4 regions of the Serratia sp. DFXYC6 genome follow, and region 1 is predicted to be linked to each of the others. Evidence: riboswitches for the same ligand, from Rfam matches in the RefSeq annotation. Region 1 holds a riboswitch; each other region holds the start of a gene.

Region 1 (4,536 bases):
TGACGAACAGCTTGCTGTCCGAATAGGAGCCGGCTGCGCCGCCAAGCCAGTCCACGCCGTTCAGTTCCGCCACGCCGTCAAAGTGCATGCTGCTGCTCAGGTAGACGATGCGATCGGGGCGTTCGATCAGGGCCGTCAGCAGATAGGGCGCCATCACGTTCACCGGCATCACCTGCGGCCCGGTGAACATGCCGGCGTTGTGGATCACCGCATTCGGGCGGCCAAGACGATTCACCTGCTCGGCGACCTGCCGGATCTGCTGCACCTCGGACAGATCGCCAATCACCGCCTGCGCGCCCTGATCCAGCAGATCGCGCACCGCCTCCAGACGGCCGGGGGCGCGCGCATGCAGGATCACCTGATGCCCTTCCTCCAACAGCGTTTGCGCGGCGGCGCGGCCCAGCCCGTCGACCGAACCGGTAATGAAAATGCGTGACATGCCACTCCTCCGTTTAGCGCCAGCCGAGCGCCGGCGCGACATGGGTTAAAATCGATTCGATAACGTGGGCGTTATAATCCACGCCCAGCTGGTTAGGCACGGTCAGCAGCAGCGTATCCGCTTCGGCGATGGCCTCGTCCTGCGCCAGCTGCTCGATCAGCGCGTCCGGCTCGGCGGCATAGCTGCGGCCGAAGATCGCCCGGGTCTGCGCGTCGATATATCCCAGCTGATCGCCCTCTTTGCCGCTGCCACCGAAGTAATTGCGATCCCGCTGATCCACCAGCGCAAAGATGCTGCGGCTCACGGAAACCCGCGGCTCGCGCGCATGGCCGGCCTCTTGCCAGGCGGCGCGATAGGCGCGGATCTGCTTGGCCTGCTGGATATGGAAGGGTTCGCCGGTCTCGTCATTCTTGAGCGTCGAGCTTTGCAGGTTCATGCCCAGCTTCGCCGCCCAGACGGCGGTGGCGTTCGAACCGGCGCCCCACCAGATGCGATCGCGCAGCCCGGCGGAAAACGGCTCCGGCCGCAACAGCCCGGGCGGATTGGGGAACATCGGCTGCGGATTGGGTTCGGCGAACCCTTCGCCGCGCAGCGCTTCCAGAAAGACTTCGGTATGGCGGCGGGCCATGTCAGCGTCGGTTTCGCCCTCGGCCGGGGCGTAACCGAAATAGCGCCAGCCGTCGATCACCTGCTCCGGCGAGCCGCGGCTGATGCCGAGCTGCAGCCGCCCGCCGGCGATCAGATCCGCCGCGCCGGCGTCCTCCACCATGTACAGCGGATTTTCATAGCGCATGTCGATCACGCCAGTGCCGATCTCGATACGTTGGGTTTTGGCTCCGATGGCGGCCAGCAGCGGGAACGGCGATCCCAGCTGACGCGCGAAGTGGTGCACGCGAAAATAGGCGCCGTCCGCCCCCAGATCTTCGGCGGCAACCGCCAGATCGATGGACTGCAGCAGCGCATCCGCTGCGGAACGGGTGCCGGACTGGGCGGAAGGCGTCCAGTGGCCAAACGAGAGAAAACCAATCTTTTTCATCGGGCATCGTCCTCAAAAGCAAAATCATCGGCCTACAGTGACAAAAACCGCGCGCCTTGCGCCAGCAAAATCGCCCCCGATCGCACTAAACGAACCGATTGCCGCCGCGCCGCCCGGCGATTGTAATCAAAAAACAAATGTCGTATAACAGGCAGCTCCGAGGGGTGTCCTGTTACGGGCTGAGATGGCGCAAGCCGAACCCTTTGAACCTGATCTGGGTCATGCCAGCGAAGGGACGGTTAGGCAACAACGCGATTACCCGTTGCCTGTTCATACCTCAGCGTGCCCGGATCTCCACTGACTCAAGGAGGTCCCATGTCCATCACCACCCTGTTCGAAAGCGGTCTTTACGGCCGGTTGCGCCACCATGCCGGCAGCCACTGGCAGGACTACGTCGATCACCCGTTTCTGCAGCAGCTGGCCGCCGGCACCTTGCCTGAACGCGCTTTTCGCCGCTACCTGACCCAGGACTATCTGTTCCTGCTGCACTTCGCCCGCGCCTACGCGCTGCTGGTCAGTAAGCTGCGCACCCTGCCGGAGATGCGCGCCGCCACCGCCTCGCTCAACGGCATCGTCGCCGAGCTGCCGTTGCACGTGGCCTACTGCGCCGAATGGGGGCTGAGCGAAGCGCAGATCGCCGCCCAGCCGGAGGCGGCGGAAACCATGAACTATACCCGCTACGTGCTGGACATCGGCCATGCCGGCGACGCCCTCGATCTGTTGGCCGGTCTGCTGCCCTGCGTGGCCGGCTATGCCGAAATCGGCCTGCGGCTGCTGCACGATCCCGCCACCCAGATGGAGGGCAATCCTTACGCCTCCTGGATCCGCAACTACGGCGACGAGGGCTATCTGGCCGGCGTGCGCGCCGCCATCGAGCTGCTCGAGACCGTCGGCCACCAGCGCGGCGCACAGGATCGCTTCACCGAGCTGGCGCAGATTTTCACCACCGCCACCCAACTGGAGTCGGCATTTTGGCAGATGGGGCTGAACGCCTCATGACCTCTCCGCTTCTCCCGCCCGGTATCCAGGTGCGGGATCTCAGCCTGCGTTTCGGTCAGCACATCGTCTTCGACCGGCTGAGCTTCGACATCGCCGGCGGCAGCTTCGTCGCCCTGCTCGGCGCCAGCGGCGCCGGCAAAACCAGCCTGCTGAAGATCATCGCCGGCCTGGCGCAGGCCAGCTCTGGTTCGGTGACCGGCAGCGACGGCCTGCCGATCGCCGGGCGCATCGCCTACATGGGGCAAAAAGATCTGCTTTACCCGTGGCTGACCATCGAGGAGAACGTCGCCCTCGGTTCGCGGCTGCGCGGCGAAACGCCGGATCGGGCGTGGGCGGCGCACCTGCTGGAGCGCGTGGGCCTGGCCGCGCATGGCCGCAGCCTGCCAGCCTCGCTGTCCGGCGGCATGCGCCAGCGCGCCGCCATCGCCCGCACGCTCTACGAACGCCAGCCGATCGTGCTGATGGACGAACCCTTTTCCGCGCTGGACGCCATTACCCGCGCCGAGATCCAGAGCCTGGCCGCCGAGCTGCTGGCGCAAAATACCGTGCTGTTGATCACCCACGATCCGATGGAAGCCTGCCGCCTGAGCCACCGGCTGCTGGTGCTGTCGCCCTGGCCGCTGGGCCTCGACGATACTCATCGCATCAGCGGGCTACCGCCGCGCGCGCCGGATGACGCCGACCTGCTGAAAAGCCAGGCCGAGCTGCTGCAGCAGCTGGTGAGGGCAGCACAATGAATAGTGCCCAAGAGCGTGGACTCACCCGCCTGCGGCGCGGGCTGACGGTATTCGTCGGCCTGCTGCTGCTGTGGTGGCTGGCGGCGCAAAGCGGCATCCCGGCCTTTCTGCTGCCCACGCCGGGCGCAGTGGCGCAGGCGCTGTGGGACGGGCGCGGCTATCTCGCCTGGCACACGCTGGTCACCGCTTCGGAAATCGTCAGCGGGCTGGTTCTGGGTGTGTTGCTCGGCGCGGCGCTGGCGCTGTGCATGATTTTCTCGCCGCGCCTGCAGCGCTGGCTGATGCCGCTGGTGCTCACCAGCCAGGCGATACCGGTGTTCGCCCTGGCCCCGCTGCTGGTGCTGTGGTTCGGCTTCGGCATGAGCGCCAAGGTGGCGATGGCGGTGCTGGTGATCTTCTTCCCGGTGGTGTCGGCCTTTTTCGACGGGCTGCGCCGGGTCAACAACGACTACCTCGATCTGGCGCGCACGATGCGCGCTTCGCGCTGGGCGCAGCTGCGGCACGTGCGGCTGATGGCGGCGCTGCCGGCCTTCGGCTCCGGCCTGCGCATGGCCGCCGCCGTCGCGCCCATCGGCGCCATCATCGGCGAATGGGTCGGCTCGGCCGAAGGGCTGGGCTATGTGATGCTGAACGCCAATGCGCGCATGCAGACCGACGTCTGCTTCGCCGCACTGTTTATTTTGGTGCTGATGACCGTGCTGCTGTGGGCCGCGGTGGATGCGCTGCTGCGGCGCCTGATCGCCTGGGCGCCGGAAAACGACTGATGATTGCAACCATAACCAGGGATAAAGGAACGACCATGATCAAACAAACCGTCTGCGGGCTGTTGCTCGGCGCCGCCATCACCGGCCAGGCCGGCGCGGCCGACAAGCTGACGCTGGTGCTCGACTGGTACATCAACCCCGATCACGCGCCGATTATGGTGGCCGAGCAGATCGGCGCCTTCAAGGCCGCAGGGCTGGACGTCAAGATCGTGCCGCCGTCCGATCCGGCGCTGCCGCCGCGACTGGTGGCCGCCAAACAGGCCGACCTCGCCATCACCTATCAGCCGCAGCTGCATTTCTTCGCCGATCAGGGCCTGCCGCTGATGCGCGTCGGCACGCTGATCAACACGCCGCTGAATACGGTGATCGCGCTGGATAAAAACATCACCTCGCCGGCGGATCTCAAAGGCAAAACGGTGGGTTACTCGGTCAGCGGCATCGAACAGGCGACGCTGGCCACCATGGTCGAACACGAGCATCTCAAACCGCAGGATATCAAGCTCATCAACGTCAACTTCCAACTGACCAGCGCCCTGCTGGCGGGCCAGGTCGATGCGGTGA
Region 2 (4,536 bases), on a different contig from region 1:
CTTTCATGATTACGCCCTCCCCTTTCATTGATGAAAATTATCGGCGTAATATAGGGAAAGAAAAATTGACGAGTTGAAGCGGGAGCGTTCCTCTTTTATGTCCACGTCCAGATTGCAGCAGCAGTTCATCCGCCTGTGGCAGCGCTGCCACGGTGAAACCACCGACACCACGCTGCAGGATCTGGCGGAGGTGCTCAGCTGCTCGCGGCGCCACGTGCGCTCCCTGCTGAGCGCCATGCAGCGGGAAGGCTGGCTCACCTGGCAGGCGGAGTCGGGGCGCGGCAAGCGTTCGCGGCTAACCTTCCACTACACCGGCCTGGCGCTGCAGCAACAGCGGGCCGAGGAGCTGCTGGAACAGGATCGCATCGATCAACTGGTGCAACTGGTGGGCGACAAAAACGTGGTGCGCCAGATGCTGCTGTCGCAGCTGGGGCGTAGCTTCCGCCAGGGGAAACACATCCTGCGGGTGCTCTACTACCGGCAGTTGTACAACCTGCTGCCCGGCTCGGCGCTGCGGCGTTCGGAAACCCATCTGGCGCGCCAGATCTTCAACGGCCTGACACGCATAAATGAGGAAAACGGGGAACTGGAGTCCGATCTGTCTCACCATTGGCAGGCGTTGACGCCACTGCACTGGCGTTTTTACCTGCGCCCGGCGATCCATTTTCATCACGGCCGCGAGCTGGAGATGGCGGACGTCATTACTTCTCTCTCGCGTCTGACCTCGCAACCGCTGTTCTCGCATATCGAGAGCGTCACCTCGCCGACGCCATTCGTGATTGATGTGCATCTGCGCAGCCCCGACCACTGGCTGCCCTGGCTGCTGGGCAGCGTGCACGCCATGATCCTGCCGCGCGAATGGCGCGAACTGCCGGATTTCGCCCGCCATCCGATCGGCACCGGCCCCTATCGCGTAGTGCGCAATCTCCCCAGCCAGATGAAGATCCACGCCTTCGACGACTATTTTGGCTACCGGGCGCTGATCGACGAGGTGAATATCTGGGTGCTGCCGGAGTTCTCCGAAGAACTGGTGCATTCCGGCGTACAGCTGCAGGGCGATGAAACCGGCAACAACGAACTGGAAAGCCGGCTGGAAGAGGGCTGCTATTTCCTGCTGTTCGACCGGCGCTCCCCGCTGGCCGCCGATCCCGCCATTCGCAGCTGGCTGTGCGAATTGATCAACCCCATTTTGCTGCTGAGCCACGCCGGGCCGCTCTACCAGCGCTACTGGTCGCCGGCGTACGGCCTGCTGCCCCGTTGGCACCACAACCGCGCGCTGGCGCAGCAGCCCAAACCGGCGGGGCTGACCGAACTGACGATGACCCACTTCAATGAGCATTCGGAGTTTCACGCCATCCGTCAGGCGATCGAGCCGCTGCTGGCGCAGCACGGCATCCGCCTGATCGTGCAAAGCGTGGATTACGCCACCTGGCACCAGGGCGACGCGCGCAGCGATCTGTGGCTTGGCAGCGCCAACTTCTATCTGCCGCTGGAGTTTTCGCTGTTCGCCACGCTGTACGAACTGCCGCTGATGCAGCATTGTATGAACGAAGATCTGGCGCAGGACGCGGCGCTGTGGCGCGCCAACCGCCTGCCGCTGGCGGAGTTCTGCCAGCGACTGGTCAGCAACCACCAGCTGCATCCGCTGTTCCACCACTGGCTGCAGCTGCACGGCCAGCGCAGCATGCGCGGCGTGCGGATGAACACCCTCGGCTGGTTCGACTTCAAGTCCGCCTGGTTTGCCCCGCCGGAGACATAAGCGCCTTTCGCCCAAGTCGGTTAATCTTTACAATAGCGCCGTCTCAACGGGGTGCGGAGAACCGGGCCGCGTAATAAGCCTGATTTTCCGCTGAGAGCACACCCGTCGAACCTGATCCGGTCAATACCGGCGGAGGGATTTGAGCCCAGCGAACCGGCGACGCCGCCTCGCCCCCTCAGATGCCCTTGCCCCCTTATTTTTCAGGAGTGCAACGTGGTCAAAAAATATCTGCCCTGCTTATTGCTGCTGTGCGCCGCGCCGGCGTTCGCCAAGCCGACGCTGACGGTTTACACCTACGATTCCTTCGCCGCCGACTGGGGCCCAGGCCCGGCGGTGAAAAAAACCTTCGAGGCCGAATGCGACTGTGAACTGAAGTTCGTGGCGCTGGAAGACGGCGTTTCGCTGCTGAACCGCCTGCGCATGGAGGGCAAGAACAGCGCCGCCGATGTGGTGCTGGGGCTGGACAACAACCTGTTGCAGGCGGCGCAGCAAACTGGCCTGTTCGCGCCGAGCGGCGTCGATACCGCCAGGCTGACGGTGCCGGGCGGCTGGCAGGACGCGACCTTCGTGCCTTACGACTACGGGTACTTCGCCTTCGTCTACAACAAAGAAAAACTGAAGAACCCGCCGAAAAGCCTGCAGGAACTGGTCAGCAGCGACCGCAACTGGAAAGTGATCTACGAAGATCCGCGCACCAGCACGCCGGGGCTCGGCCTGCTGCTGTGGATGCAAAAAGTGTATGGCGACAAGGCGCCGGCCGCCTGGCAGCAGTTGGCGAAAAAGACCGTGACCGTCACCAAAGGCTGGAGCGAAGCCTACGGCCTGTTCCTGAAAGGCGAAGGCGATCTGGTGCTCAGCTATACCACCTCTCCCGCCTACCACCTGATCGAAGAAAAAAAAGACCTTTACGCCGCCGCCACGTTCAGCGAAGGCCACTACCTGCAGGTGGAAGTGGCCGGCAAGCTGAAAGCCACCAAACAGCCTGAACTGGCCGAGCGTTTCATGCGGTTCATGGTGACGCCGGCATTCCAGAACACTATCCCGACCGGCAACTGGATGTACCCGGTGATCAACACCCCGCTGCCCGTCGGTTTTGAGCAGATGAACGTGCCGCAGACCGCGCTGCAATACAGCGCCGAAGAGGTGGCCACACAACGCGGCGGCTGGATCCGGGCATGGCAAACCGCCGTCAGCCGCTGATCCCCCGCTGGCTCTGGCCGGGGCTGCTGGCCGCCGGCCTGATCCTGCTCGTCGCCGCGCTGGCGCTGGGTTCGCTGTGGCGTCACGCGCCGGACAGCGACTGGCGCAGCCTGTGGCAGGACAGCTATCTGTGGCACGTGGTGCGTTTCACCTTCCTGCAGGCGCTGCTGTCGGCGCTGATTTCGGTGCTGCCCGCCATTCTGCTGGCGCGCGCGCTCTATCGCCGCCGTTTCCCCGGCCGGCAGTTGTTGCTGCGGCTGTGCGCCATGACGCTGGTGCTGCCGGTGCTGGTGGCGGTGTTCGGCCTGCTCAGCGTCTATGGGCGCCAGGGCTGGCTGGCGACGCTGTGCGGCTGGCTGGGCGTCGAGTATGGTTTCTCGCCCTACGGTCTGCAGGGCATTCTGCTGGCGCACCTGTTCTTTAACCTGCCGCTGGCCACCCGCCTGTTGCTGCAGGCACTGGAGAACATTCCGGTGGAGCAGCGCCAGTTGGCCGCCCAATTGGGCATGAACGGCTGGCAGCAGTTCCGCTTCGTCGAATGGCCGGCGCTGCGCCGCCAAATCCTGCCGAGCGGCGCACTGATCTTCATGCTGTGCTTCGCCAGCTTCGCCACCGTGCTGTCGCTGGGCGGCGGGCCGCAGGCCACCACCATCGAACTGGCGATCTACCAGGCGCTGAGTTACGACTACGATCTGGGGCGTGCCGCCATGCTGGCGCTGATCCAGCTGGGCTGTTGTCTCGGGCTGGTGTTGATCAGTCAGCGCCTGAGCCAGGCATTGCCGGTGGGGCATACCCACGCCCAGCGCTGGCGCAATCCGGATGACAGCCTGTGGCGACGCGTCGGCGATTTTCTGCTGATCGCCGCCGCGCTGTTGCTGTTGCTGCCGCCTCTGCTGGCGGTGATCGCCGATGGCGCCAACCAGGCCATGGTCAGCGTGCTGCGCCAGCCGGTGCTGTGGCAGGCGCTGTTCACGTCGCTGCGCATCGCCCTCGGCGCAGGGCTGCTGTGCGTGGCGCTCACGATGATGCTGCTGTGGAGCAGCCGTGAGCTAAAACTGCGGCAACAGCTGCGCGGCGGCCAGGCGCTGGAGCTCAGCGGCATGGTGATCCTGGCGATGCCGGGCATCGTGCTGGCCACCGGCTTCTTCCTGCTGCTGAGCGATACCGTGGGGTTGCCGCAGTCGCCCTATGCGCTGGTGATCCTCACCAATGCGCTGATGGCGGTGCCCTATGCGCTGAAGGTATTGGAGAACCCGATGCGCGACCTCGCCGAACGTTACAACCCGCTGTGCCTGTCGCTGGATATCCGCGGCTGGCGACGGCTGCGGCTGATTGAGCTGCGCGCCCTGCGCCGCCCGCTGGCACAGGCGCTGGCCTTCGCCTGCGTGCTGTCGATCGGCGACTTCGGCGTGGTCGCCTTGTTTGGCAACGAGCATTTCCGTACCCTGCCTTTTTACCTGTATCAGCAGATTGGCGCCTACCGCAGCAACGACGGGGCGGTGACCGCGCTGCTGTTGCTGCTGCTGTGCTTCCTGTTGTTTACCCTGATTGAACGCTTACCGGGCCGCCATGCTGAC
Region 3 (4,536 bases), on a different contig from region 1:
ACGCGCCTTGGACATGGCGTTATCGCGGATCTGCGCGCCCGGATGGCCTTTGGCCAGATCGGCGGCGTGAGCGGCGATCTTGTAGGTGATCAGGCCCTGTTTGACGTCCTCTTTGTTCGGCAGGCCGAGGTGTTCTTTCGGCGTGACGTAACACAGCATGGCGCAGCCGAACCAGCCGATCATCGCCGCGCCGATACCGGAGGTGAAATGGTCATAGCCCGGGGCGATGTCGGTGGTCAGCGGACCGAGGGTGTAGAACGGCGCTTCGTGGCAGTGTTCCAGCTCTTCGGTCATGTTGCGGCGGATCATCTGCATCGGCACGTGGCCAGGGCCCTCGATCATCACCTGCACGTCGTATTCCCAGGCGATTTTGGTCAGCTCGCCCAGCGTATGCAGTTCGGCGAACTGGGCTTCGTCGTTGGCGTCCTGAATTGAGCCGGGGCGCAGGCCGTCGCCGAGCGACAGCGAAACGTCGTAGGCGGCGCAGATCTCACAGATTTCGCGGAAATGCTGATAGAGGAAGTTTTCCTGATGGTGCGACAGACACCATTTGGCCATGATCGAGCCGCCGCGCGACACGATGCCGGTCAGGCGTTTGGCGGTCATCGGCACGTAGCGCAGCAGCACGCCGGCGTGGATGGTGAAGTAGTCGACCCCTTGCTCCGCCTGTTCCAGCAGCGTATCGCGGAACATCTCCCAGGTGAGGTTTTCCGCCACGCCGTTGACCTTCTCCAGCGCCTGGTAGATCGGCACGGTGCCGATGGGCACCGGGCTGTTGCGCAGGATCCACTCGCGGGTTTCGTGAATATAGCGGCCGGTGGAGAGATCCATCACGGTGTCTGCGCCCCAGCGGGTGGCCCATACCAGCTTCTCCACCTCTTCTTCGATCGACGACGTGACCGCCGAGTTGCCGATATTGGCGTTCACCTTTACCAGGAAATTGCGGCCGATAATCATCGGCTCCGCTTCCGGGTGATTGATGTTGGCGGGAATGATAGCGCGGCCGGCGGCCACTTCCTGGCGCACGAACTCCGGCGTGATGTTGTCCGGCAGGTTGGCGCCCCAGCCCTGGCCCGGATGCTGGTGGCGCAGCACCTCGCCGCGAATGCGTTCGCGCCCCATGTTTTCACGGATGGCGATGAATTCCATCTCCGGGGTGACGATGCCGGCGCGGGCGTAGTGCAACTGGGTTACGCACTTGCCCGGCAGCGCTTTGCGCGGCAGCGGCAGGTGTTCGAAACGCAGGTGATCGAGACCTTCGTCCGCCAGCCGCTGCTGGGTGAAGCCGGAGCTGGCACCGCTCAGGGTGGCGGTATCGCCGCGTGCGTCGATCCAGCCGGCGCGCAGCTTGGCCAGGCCGGCGTGCACGTCGAGCTCGGCCTGTGGATCGCCGTACGGGCCGGCGGTGTCATACACCGGGATCGCCTCGTTCTGTTCATACTGCGGGTTATCTTTGCTGCCGCCGACCAGGGTCGGGCTGAGCTGAATTTCACGCATCGGCACCTGGATATCGCGGCGCGAACCCTGCAAGTAGATGCGGCGTGAGTTTGGGAAAGCCATGCCTTGCAGGGTGTCGATAAACTGCTGGGCGGCTTCGCGTTGCGCTTTACGGGCGCGCGGTGGATTAACGTTAGACATAGCAAGTTCCTACCAGTGTGTTGGGTTGGGAAAGTTGCTTGTCTGGAGCTCGGAGGGAGTAATGATGGTGGCCGATAAGGCAGGGCGCCCGCAAGGGGAAGGCCGTGTCTGTGGCGATAGATTACTCTTGTTCCCTTCGCGGGTATTAACCCGATCAGGTTCCGCGGATCCCGAATTAACGGTCTCAGCCTGGCTGATTCGATGAACAAATCAGGCGCTAGGCACTCCGACAAGATGCCCCCCAGTATAGGAGGGATAAGAAAAAAAACTATAAAATTTTAACGCGCCGGATCCAGCGCCTGGTCCGGCAGCGGTTGCTGCGTGGCTTCCGCTTCCAGCAGGATCAGCTTATCTTCCAGCGCAAAGCGCGCCGCCAGCGTTTCGCCGATATCCGACAAGGCCTGGTGGAATTCCAGACAAACCTCCTGATCGATATCCACTTCGGTATAGCGATCGTGGAACGCCATGATCTGTTCGGTATTGGCCCACAGTTTGGGGTAGATGTTCACCGCCAGCGACATTTTCGGACTGGCTGCGCCTTCCACTTGTTTGATAATTCTGTCATAGATATGAAAATGCCCTGCGGAGAGGTAATCCACCAGGTTATGGCAAAAGTTCTCCAGCGCTTTTTCATTCAGCGGCGTATGCTTTTCTTTATTCGGTTTGAGGCCTACCAGCGTGCAGTAGGCGACCAGCAACTGCTTGCGGGCCTGAAGCCATTGATCAACTAATTCATTACTACCGCCAACGCGCTGAGTCAGCCTTTCCAAACGGTTGAGCATGTTTGACTCCGTGTAAGTAACAAAAGTAACCGGTAAGTTATTAAAATGTAACAAAGCCGATTTGTAGAGTGCCAGTGAAGCTGAGGTTGTGCAACAACGATATGGAACTTGCATTAACGGGCAATGAAAACGGCTGGTGGATCGTCAGCCATGAAAGCAAACTTTGGTTACCGAACGGTGAATTGCCGTCGGGGACCGCCGCCGCCCTCGGGCTGCAGGGCCACATGGCGCGCGTCATCGGTGAGTGGGAGGGCGCGCCGGTCTGGCTGGTGCGCCAGGCGATGCCGCGGGAGATGGGGTCGGTGCGTCAGTTGTTGGATCAGGATCGTGGTCTGTTCCAGCTGGCCGGGCGCGGCGTGCAGTTGGCGGATTTCTACCGCTCCCATCGCTATTGCGGCTACTGCGGCCATGAGATGCACCTCAGCCGCACCGAAAGCGCCTGCCTGTGCGGCCATTGCAAGGAGCGCTACTACCCGCAGATCGCGCCCTGCGTGATCGTCGCCATTCGGCGCGACGATCAGATCCTGCTGGCGCAGCACGTGCGCCATCGCGGCGGCATTCACACGGTGCTGGCCGGTTTCGTTGAAGTGGGCGAAACGCTGGAGCAAGCGGTAGCGCGCGAAGTGATGGAAGAGAGCAATATTGAAATCAAGAACCTGCGCTACGTCACGTCACAACCCTGGCCGTTTCCGCACTCGCTGATGATGGCCTTTATGGCCGATTACCACCAGGGTGAGATTCGTCACGATCCCAAGGAGCTGCTCAATGCCGGCTGGTATCGTTACGACCAACTGCCGCTGTTGCCGCCGCCCGGCACCGTGGCGCGCCGCTTGATTGAGGACACCGTGGCGCTGTGCCGGGCAGAATAATGTACAATGGCCGGCAGATTATTAAGGGAGCCCCATAAATGACTGAGTTGAAGAACGATCGTTACCTGCGCGCGCTGTTGCGTCAGCCGGTGGATGTGACCCCCGTATGGATGATGCGCCAGGCCGGTCGTTATTTACCGGAGTATAAGGCGACTCGCGCCCAGGCCGGTGATTTCATGTCGCTGTGCAAGAACGCGGAGCTGGCCTGCGAGGTTACGCTGCAGCCGCTGCGCCGCTACGCGCTGGACGCCGCCATCCTGTTCTCCGACATTCTCACCATTCCCGACGCCATGGGGCTCGGCCTGTACTTTGAAGCCGGCGAAGGCCCGCGTTTCAGCTCCCCCGTCACCTGCCGCGCCGACGTCGACAAACTGCCGGTGTTCGATCCGGAAGTGGAGCTGGGCTATGTGATGAACGCGGTGCGCACCATTCGCCGCGAGCTGAAGGGCGAAGTGCCGCTGATCGGCTTCTCCGGCAGCCCGTGGACGCTGGCTACCTATATGGTTGAGGGCGGCAGCAGCAAGGCATTCACCAAGCTGAAGAAGATGATGTATGCCGAGCCGGCCACGTTGCACCTGTTGCTGGACAAGCTGGCGGACAGCGTGATCCTTTACCTCAATGCCCAGATCAAGGCCGGCGCGCAGTCGGTGATGGTGTTCGACACCTGGGGCGGCGTGCTGACCGGGCGCGATTACCGCGAGTTCTCTTTGCACTACATGCACAAGATCGTCGATGGCTTGCTGCGTGAAAACGACGGCCGCCGCGTGCCGGTAACGCTGTTCACCAAAGGCGGCGGGCAGTGGCTGGAGGCGATGGCCGCCACCGGCTGCGATGCGCTGGGGCTGGACTGGACCACCGACATCGCCGACGCGCGCCGTCGCGTAGGCGACAAAGTGGCGCTGCAGGGCAATATGGATCCGTCGATGCTTTATGCTTCTCCGGCGCGCATCGCGGAAGAAGTGGAGACCATTCTGGCCGGTTTCGGCCACGGCAACGGTCATGTGTTCAACCTGGGCCACGGCATCCATCAGGATGTGCCGCCGGAGCACGCCGGGGCCTTCGTCGAGGCGGTGCACGCGCAGTCGGCGAAATACCACCGTTAAGGATCCGATGTGACCGATATGGCGGCTCTGCGCGCCGAACAGCTGCGGCGCGCCGCTGAAGTCATTCGCTACGACGAGCTGCCGGCCGAACCGCCGGCGTTCATCGCCGGCGCCGATGTGGGCTTCGAGCAAGAGGGCGCGGTG
Region 4 (4,536 bases), 560 kb from region 1:
GCTGGCTGGTGAAGGGCAATAGCCTGCAGGATCCGCTCAGCCCGGCGATCACCCGCCCCGGCTATCGGCTGCCGGAGCAGTGGCGCGCCGGAGAGGCGCTGGAAGCGCTGCACGAACAGCACATCAGCGCGGCCCCGGTGGTCGATATGGACGGCGTGCTGGTGGGGGCGCTCAACCTGCACGATCTGCATCAGGCCGGCATCGGCTGATCAACGCCGGGGGCGCCGGCAGCGGCGCCCCCGGTCAGATTATTTCCAGTCGGGATTGTTCTCGAACTGCTGCTTCAGCAGCGCCTTCATGTCTTCATCCGGCTTGCCGAGCCACTGGTACTTAGCATATTTCTTCGGATGATCGACGGCTTCCGGCCGATCTTCCACCTCGACCCGCACGCCCCAGGCCTGGGATTTATCCGCGCTGAACGCCACGATCAAAAAGTTGTTGCCGCAGTCGTGCGGTTTGCACAGATTGCCAACCAGATACTCTTTGCCCTTCCAGCTCAGATTTTGCGCCGGTGTAGAGGTGCCAACGCCCTTGCGCGCCCAGCCCGGCATCCGCGCCTGGCCTTTGACCATGTTTTGCCAGCTGGCCTGATACCCCGGCTGCTGAATCAAATCCGACGTGGTGACGATCTGCTGGGCAAAGCTGCCCGCGCTGAAGCTGAGCAGTGCGCCGAAGAGGGCGCAACGCAGCGCCTGGTGTCCCGTCATAGTCCTTCTCCCTAGGTTAAATCAGGTTTCGCCCATAAAACCGGGCCTGAACTAGTCAGACCACGGTTGCGGCAAAAAGTTGGCTCACCACCAGGCGTGAAAATGATGCACCGGCCCAATGCCGTGCCCCACTTCCAGCGTATCCGCCTGTTGCAGCGCTTGTTGCAGGTAGTCCTTGGCGGCGGCCACCGTAGCCGCCCAGTCGGCATGGCGCGGGCGCAGCGCCGCCAGCGCGGCCGAGAGCGTGCAGCCGGTGCCGTGGGTATGGCGGGTGGCGACGCGCGGCGCGGTAAAGCGCTGCTCGCCTTCGGCGGTAAACAGCCAGTCCGGGCTCTCGCTTTCGCTCAGGTGGCCGCCCTTCATCAGCACCGCCTGGCAGCCCATCGCCAGCAGCGCCCGCCCCTGCTCGCGCATCTGCGCTTCATCTTCCGCCGGCGCGCACGCCAGCAGCGCCGCCGCTTCCGGCAGGTTCGGCGTAATGATCGACACCAGCGGCAACAGCTCGCGCCGGATAGACTCTACCGCCTCCGGCGCCAACAGCGGATCGCCGCTTTTCGCCAGCATCACGGTATCCAGCACCACAAATTCCGGCCGGTAATGGCGCAGACGTTCGGCCACCGCCTGCACGATGTCGGCATTGGCCAGCATGCCGATCTTGACGCTGTCGATGCGCACGTCGCTGAACACCGAGTCCAGCTGCGCGGCGACGAACGCCGGATCGATGTAATACACCGACTGCACGCCGCGGGTATTCTGCGCTACCAGCGCGGTGATCACCGAAGTGCCGTAGGCGCCAAGCGCCGAGAAAGCTTTCAGATCGGCCTGAATGCCGGCGCCGCCGCTGGGATCGGTGCCGGCGATGGTCAGCGCGTTAATACGTTTCATCACAGATCCTCCCCGCGCAGTTGATACAGGGCGTCGAGGAACGCCGGCGTAAAGCTGCCCGGCCCGGCGGCCTGCCTGGCCGCGAGGCCGCCGCAGTGTGACATCACCCGACAGGCGGTCGCCACGTTGTCCAGGCGATCGCCCGGCAGGGCGCAAAACGCCGCCGCCACCGCCGACAGCGCGCAGCCGGTGCCCACCACCCGCGTCATCAGCGGGGAGCCGCCTTCGATCGCCCAGTCGCGTTGGCCGTCGGTGACGTAATCCACCGCGCCGGTGACCGCCACCACCGCGCCGCTGCGCCGCGCCAGCTCACGCGCGGCGGGCAATGCCGCCAAGGAATCGTCGCCGCTGTCCACGCCGCGGCCGCTGGCCAGCAACCCGTTGAGCGCCATGATTTCCGAGGCGTTGCCGCGTATCGCCGCCGGTTGCTCGTCCAGCAGCTGTTTAGCGAAGGCGGTGCGGTAGGAGAGCGCGCCGACCGCCACCGGATCTAGCGTCCAGGGCTTGCCGGCCTGATTGGCGGCGGCCACCGCCGCCCGCATCGATTCGGCGCGCAGCGCATTGAGGGTGCCGACGTTGATCAGCAGGCCGTCGGCCAGCGCGCTGAACTGCGCCGCCTCTTGCGGCTCCACCACCATCGCCGGGGAGGCGCCGAGCGCCAGCAGCACGTTGGCGGTCAGCGATTGCACCACTTCGTTGGTCAGGCAGTGGATCAGCGGAGGCCGCTGTTGGAATTGGGTCAGGCAGGCCGCGGCGCGAGCGCCGGGTAGTGCATCAGGTCGAGCGATCATATTCCTCCCAACCGGCGTTCAAGAAGGCGGCGCCGGCTGGGCGGCCGTGACTTCCCTACGCTGGCATTATCCAGATCAGGTAATACGGGTATTTCTCAGCCTTCACGCAGAAGGGCACCCCGAGTCATGAAAATCAATAGGTTGTGATCAACGTTGCGTTAATCCCTGAGCGGGATCATGCCAGCGCCGGCGCGGACAAACAAGCGATTAAATTGGCTCGCGCCTAAGCGATGCTTCCCTCTTTTCCCGCCAGATACAGGCTCAGCACGCCGGGCAGCTCCGCCAGGGTGAACGCCACGCTCTGCGGCGCCGTTTTGAAGATGTGGTGCAAGGTGCCGGCCACCAGGCTTTGCAACAGCCGGGTTTGCTGCAGGATCTCCGCTTCGGCGGTCTCGGGGCGGCGCAGCTGCAGCACTCGGGCGATCAGCGCCAGGAAGCTGGACTTTTCATCCGGCAGGTTCATTTCCCGCATCACCGGCAGGTAGTCGGCGTGCTCGCGCAGGTACTGCGCATAGGGAGAAAACAGTCGCTGGATCACCTCTTCAGCGGAGAGGCGCCTCCACTCGTCGTCGCTGGCCAACGCCATGTCGCGCACCAGCGCCTCGATCGATTCGGTGTGCCGATCCGCCAGCGCCTTGATCACCACGTGGCGATCGGGAAAAAAGTGATACATCGAGCCGATGGAGGTTCTGGCGTGCTTGGCGAGCCGCTGCATGCTGAGCGCCGCCAGCCCGTCCTGCGCCACGATCGCCGCCGCCGAATCCAGAATGGTTTGTACGCGTTGCCGCCCTCTTTCCTGCTGCGGCTCTCGCCCGGTGATGTGTTCGTCGATTTGCATATTCGTTTCTGCCCGCTGTCATCAACGTATTATACCCATTTGCCGCCGCGAAGGCAGGGTGACACAAAAAACTAGATTAATCCCTCTAGTTTAGAGTAGAGTATTTATTCTAGTTTCTCCTTGCGCAAGCGTAGGGAAGACAAACAGTGACCTCACTCACTGAAAAAGAGTCATTCCATTCGGCCCGTCGACCAAGCCAATCGCCAGAGAAAGCCCTATGCCCGACAAAAAACTGCTTATCACCTGCCTGACCGTGCTGCTGCTCACCGGGTGCTCACCGGCACCGTCCATGGTGGTGTTCGGCGCTTCGTTCCCCGACTGGCTGTTTTGCCTGTGCGGCGGCGTGGCGGGCATGGTGGCGATCCACCTGCTGCTGCGCACCCCGGAAAAACGCGCCTGGCTGGCGCCGCAGCTGCTGACGTATCCGGCGCTGACCGCGCTGATCGCCATGCTGACCTGGTTACTGGTTTTCCCCCACTGAGACTGACGCCATGACCCAACCACAAACCTCCAACAAGCGCAGACTGCTGGTGCTTACCATCCTGGCGTTGACGCTCATCGTGGCCGCCGTCGTCGTCTGGCGGGTGGAAAACGCCCCCACTACCGACGATGCCTACGCCTATGCCGACACCATCGACGTAGTGCCGGAGGTGAACGGCCGCATCGTCGAGATGCCGATCCGCGACAACCAGGAAGTGCGGCAAGGCGATCTGCTGTTCCGCATCGATCCGCGCCCTTACCAGGACGCGCTGGCGGCCAGCGAAGCGCGCCTGATCACGCTGAATGAACAGATCAAACTGACGCAGCGTTCGGTCAACGCGCAGCAGTACAACGCCGAATCGATGAACGCCATCGTCAAACGCTCGCAGGCGCTGGTGGCGCAGGCGACCGACACCCTCAACCGCCGGCAGAAGCTGCTCGGCAAGAACTACGTTTCGGCGGAAGAAGTGGAAACCGCCCGCACCTCCCAGCGCTCGGCGCAGGCGGAACTGCAGGCCGCATTGCTGCAGGCGAAACAGGCGGAAGCCGCCGTCAGCGGCGTCGAAGCCCTGGTCGCGCAGCGCGCCGAAGTGCAGGCCGACATCGCCATCGCCAAGCTGAATCTGGAATTTACCGAGGTGCGAGCGCCGTTCGACGGCCGCATCGCCTCCCTGAAAACCACCGTCGGCCAATATGCCTCCAGCGCCAAACCGGTGTTCACGCTGATCGACACCCGCCACTGGTACGTGGTCGCCAACTTCCGCGAAACCGATCTGAAAGGCGTGCATCCCGGCGTGCCGGCCACGCTGTATTTAATGAGCGACGCCGGCCAGAC

The links. Region 1 has a riboswitch for thiamine pyrophosphate ahead of tenA (thiaminase II). Riboswitches for the same ligand answer to the same signal wherever they lie in the genome.
Region 2: linked by a shared signal. The riboswitch ahead of thiB (thiamine ABC transporter substrate binding subunit) and the one ahead of tenA (thiaminase II) in region 1 are both predicted to bind thiamine pyrophosphate.
Region 3: linked by a shared signal. The riboswitch ahead of thiC (phosphomethylpyrimidine synthase ThiC) and the one ahead of tenA (thiaminase II) in region 1 are both predicted to bind thiamine pyrophosphate.
Region 4: linked by a shared signal. The riboswitch ahead of thiM (hydroxyethylthiazole kinase) and the one ahead of tenA (thiaminase II) in region 1 are both predicted to bind thiamine pyrophosphate.

What each region holds. Positions count from the first base shown of each region.
Region 1 is NZ_JBXUNV010000001.1:770,033-774,568, reverse strand. It holds gene AC2CGQ_RS03835 (SDR family NAD(P)-dependent oxidoreductase) at 1-439, opposite strand, end outside; gene AC2CGQ_RS03830 (LLM class flavin-dependent oxidoreductase) at 453-1,475, opposite strand; TPP riboswitch at 1,626-1,728, shown strand; gene tenA (thiaminase II) at 1,791-2,474, shown strand; gene AC2CGQ_RS03820 (ABC transporter ATP-binding protein) at 2,471-3,211, shown strand; gene AC2CGQ_RS03815 (ABC transporter permease) at 3,208-3,975, shown strand; gene AC2CGQ_RS03810 (ABC transporter substrate-binding protein) at 4,011-4,536, shown strand, end outside.
Region 2 is NZ_JBXUNV010000003.1:428,225-432,760, reverse strand. It holds gene sgrT (glucose uptake inhibitor SgrT) at 1-7, opposite strand, end outside; gene sgrR (HTH-type transcriptional regulator SgrR) at 98-1,759, shown strand; TPP riboswitch at 1,797-1,915, shown strand; gene thiB (thiamine ABC transporter substrate binding subunit) at 1,973-2,959, shown strand; gene thiP (thiamine/thiamine pyrophosphate ABC transporter permease ThiP) at 2,935-4,536, shown strand, end outside; gene thiQ (thiamine ABC transporter ATP-binding protein ThiQ) at 4,529-4,536, shown strand, end outside.
Region 3 is NZ_JBXUNV010000009.1:20,481-25,016, forward strand. It holds gene thiC (phosphomethylpyrimidine synthase ThiC) at 1-1,638, opposite strand, end outside; TPP riboswitch at 1,753-1,877, opposite strand; gene AC2CGQ_RS24390 (Rsd/AlgQ family anti-sigma factor) at 1,917-2,420, opposite strand; gene nudC (NAD(+) diphosphatase) at 2,522-3,289, shown strand; gene hemE (uroporphyrinogen decarboxylase) at 3,328-4,392, shown strand; gene nfi (deoxyribonuclease V) at 4,402-4,536, shown strand, end outside.
Region 4 is NZ_JBXUNV010000001.1:207,400-211,935, reverse strand. It holds gene gutQ (arabinose-5-phosphate isomerase GutQ) at 1-209, shown strand, start outside; gene AC2CGQ_RS01130 (inhibitor of vertebrate lysozyme family protein) at 249-707, opposite strand; gene thiD (bifunctional hydroxymethylpyrimidine kinase/phosphomethylpyrimidine kinase) at 792-1,592, opposite strand; gene thiM (hydroxyethylthiazole kinase) at 1,592-2,383, opposite strand; TPP riboswitch at 2,419-2,515, opposite strand; gene AC2CGQ_RS01115 (TetR/AcrR family transcriptional regulator) at 2,607-3,221, opposite strand; gene AC2CGQ_RS01110 (YtcA family lipoprotein) at 3,439-3,702, shown strand; gene mdtN (multidrug transporter subunit MdtN) at 3,713-4,536, shown strand, end outside.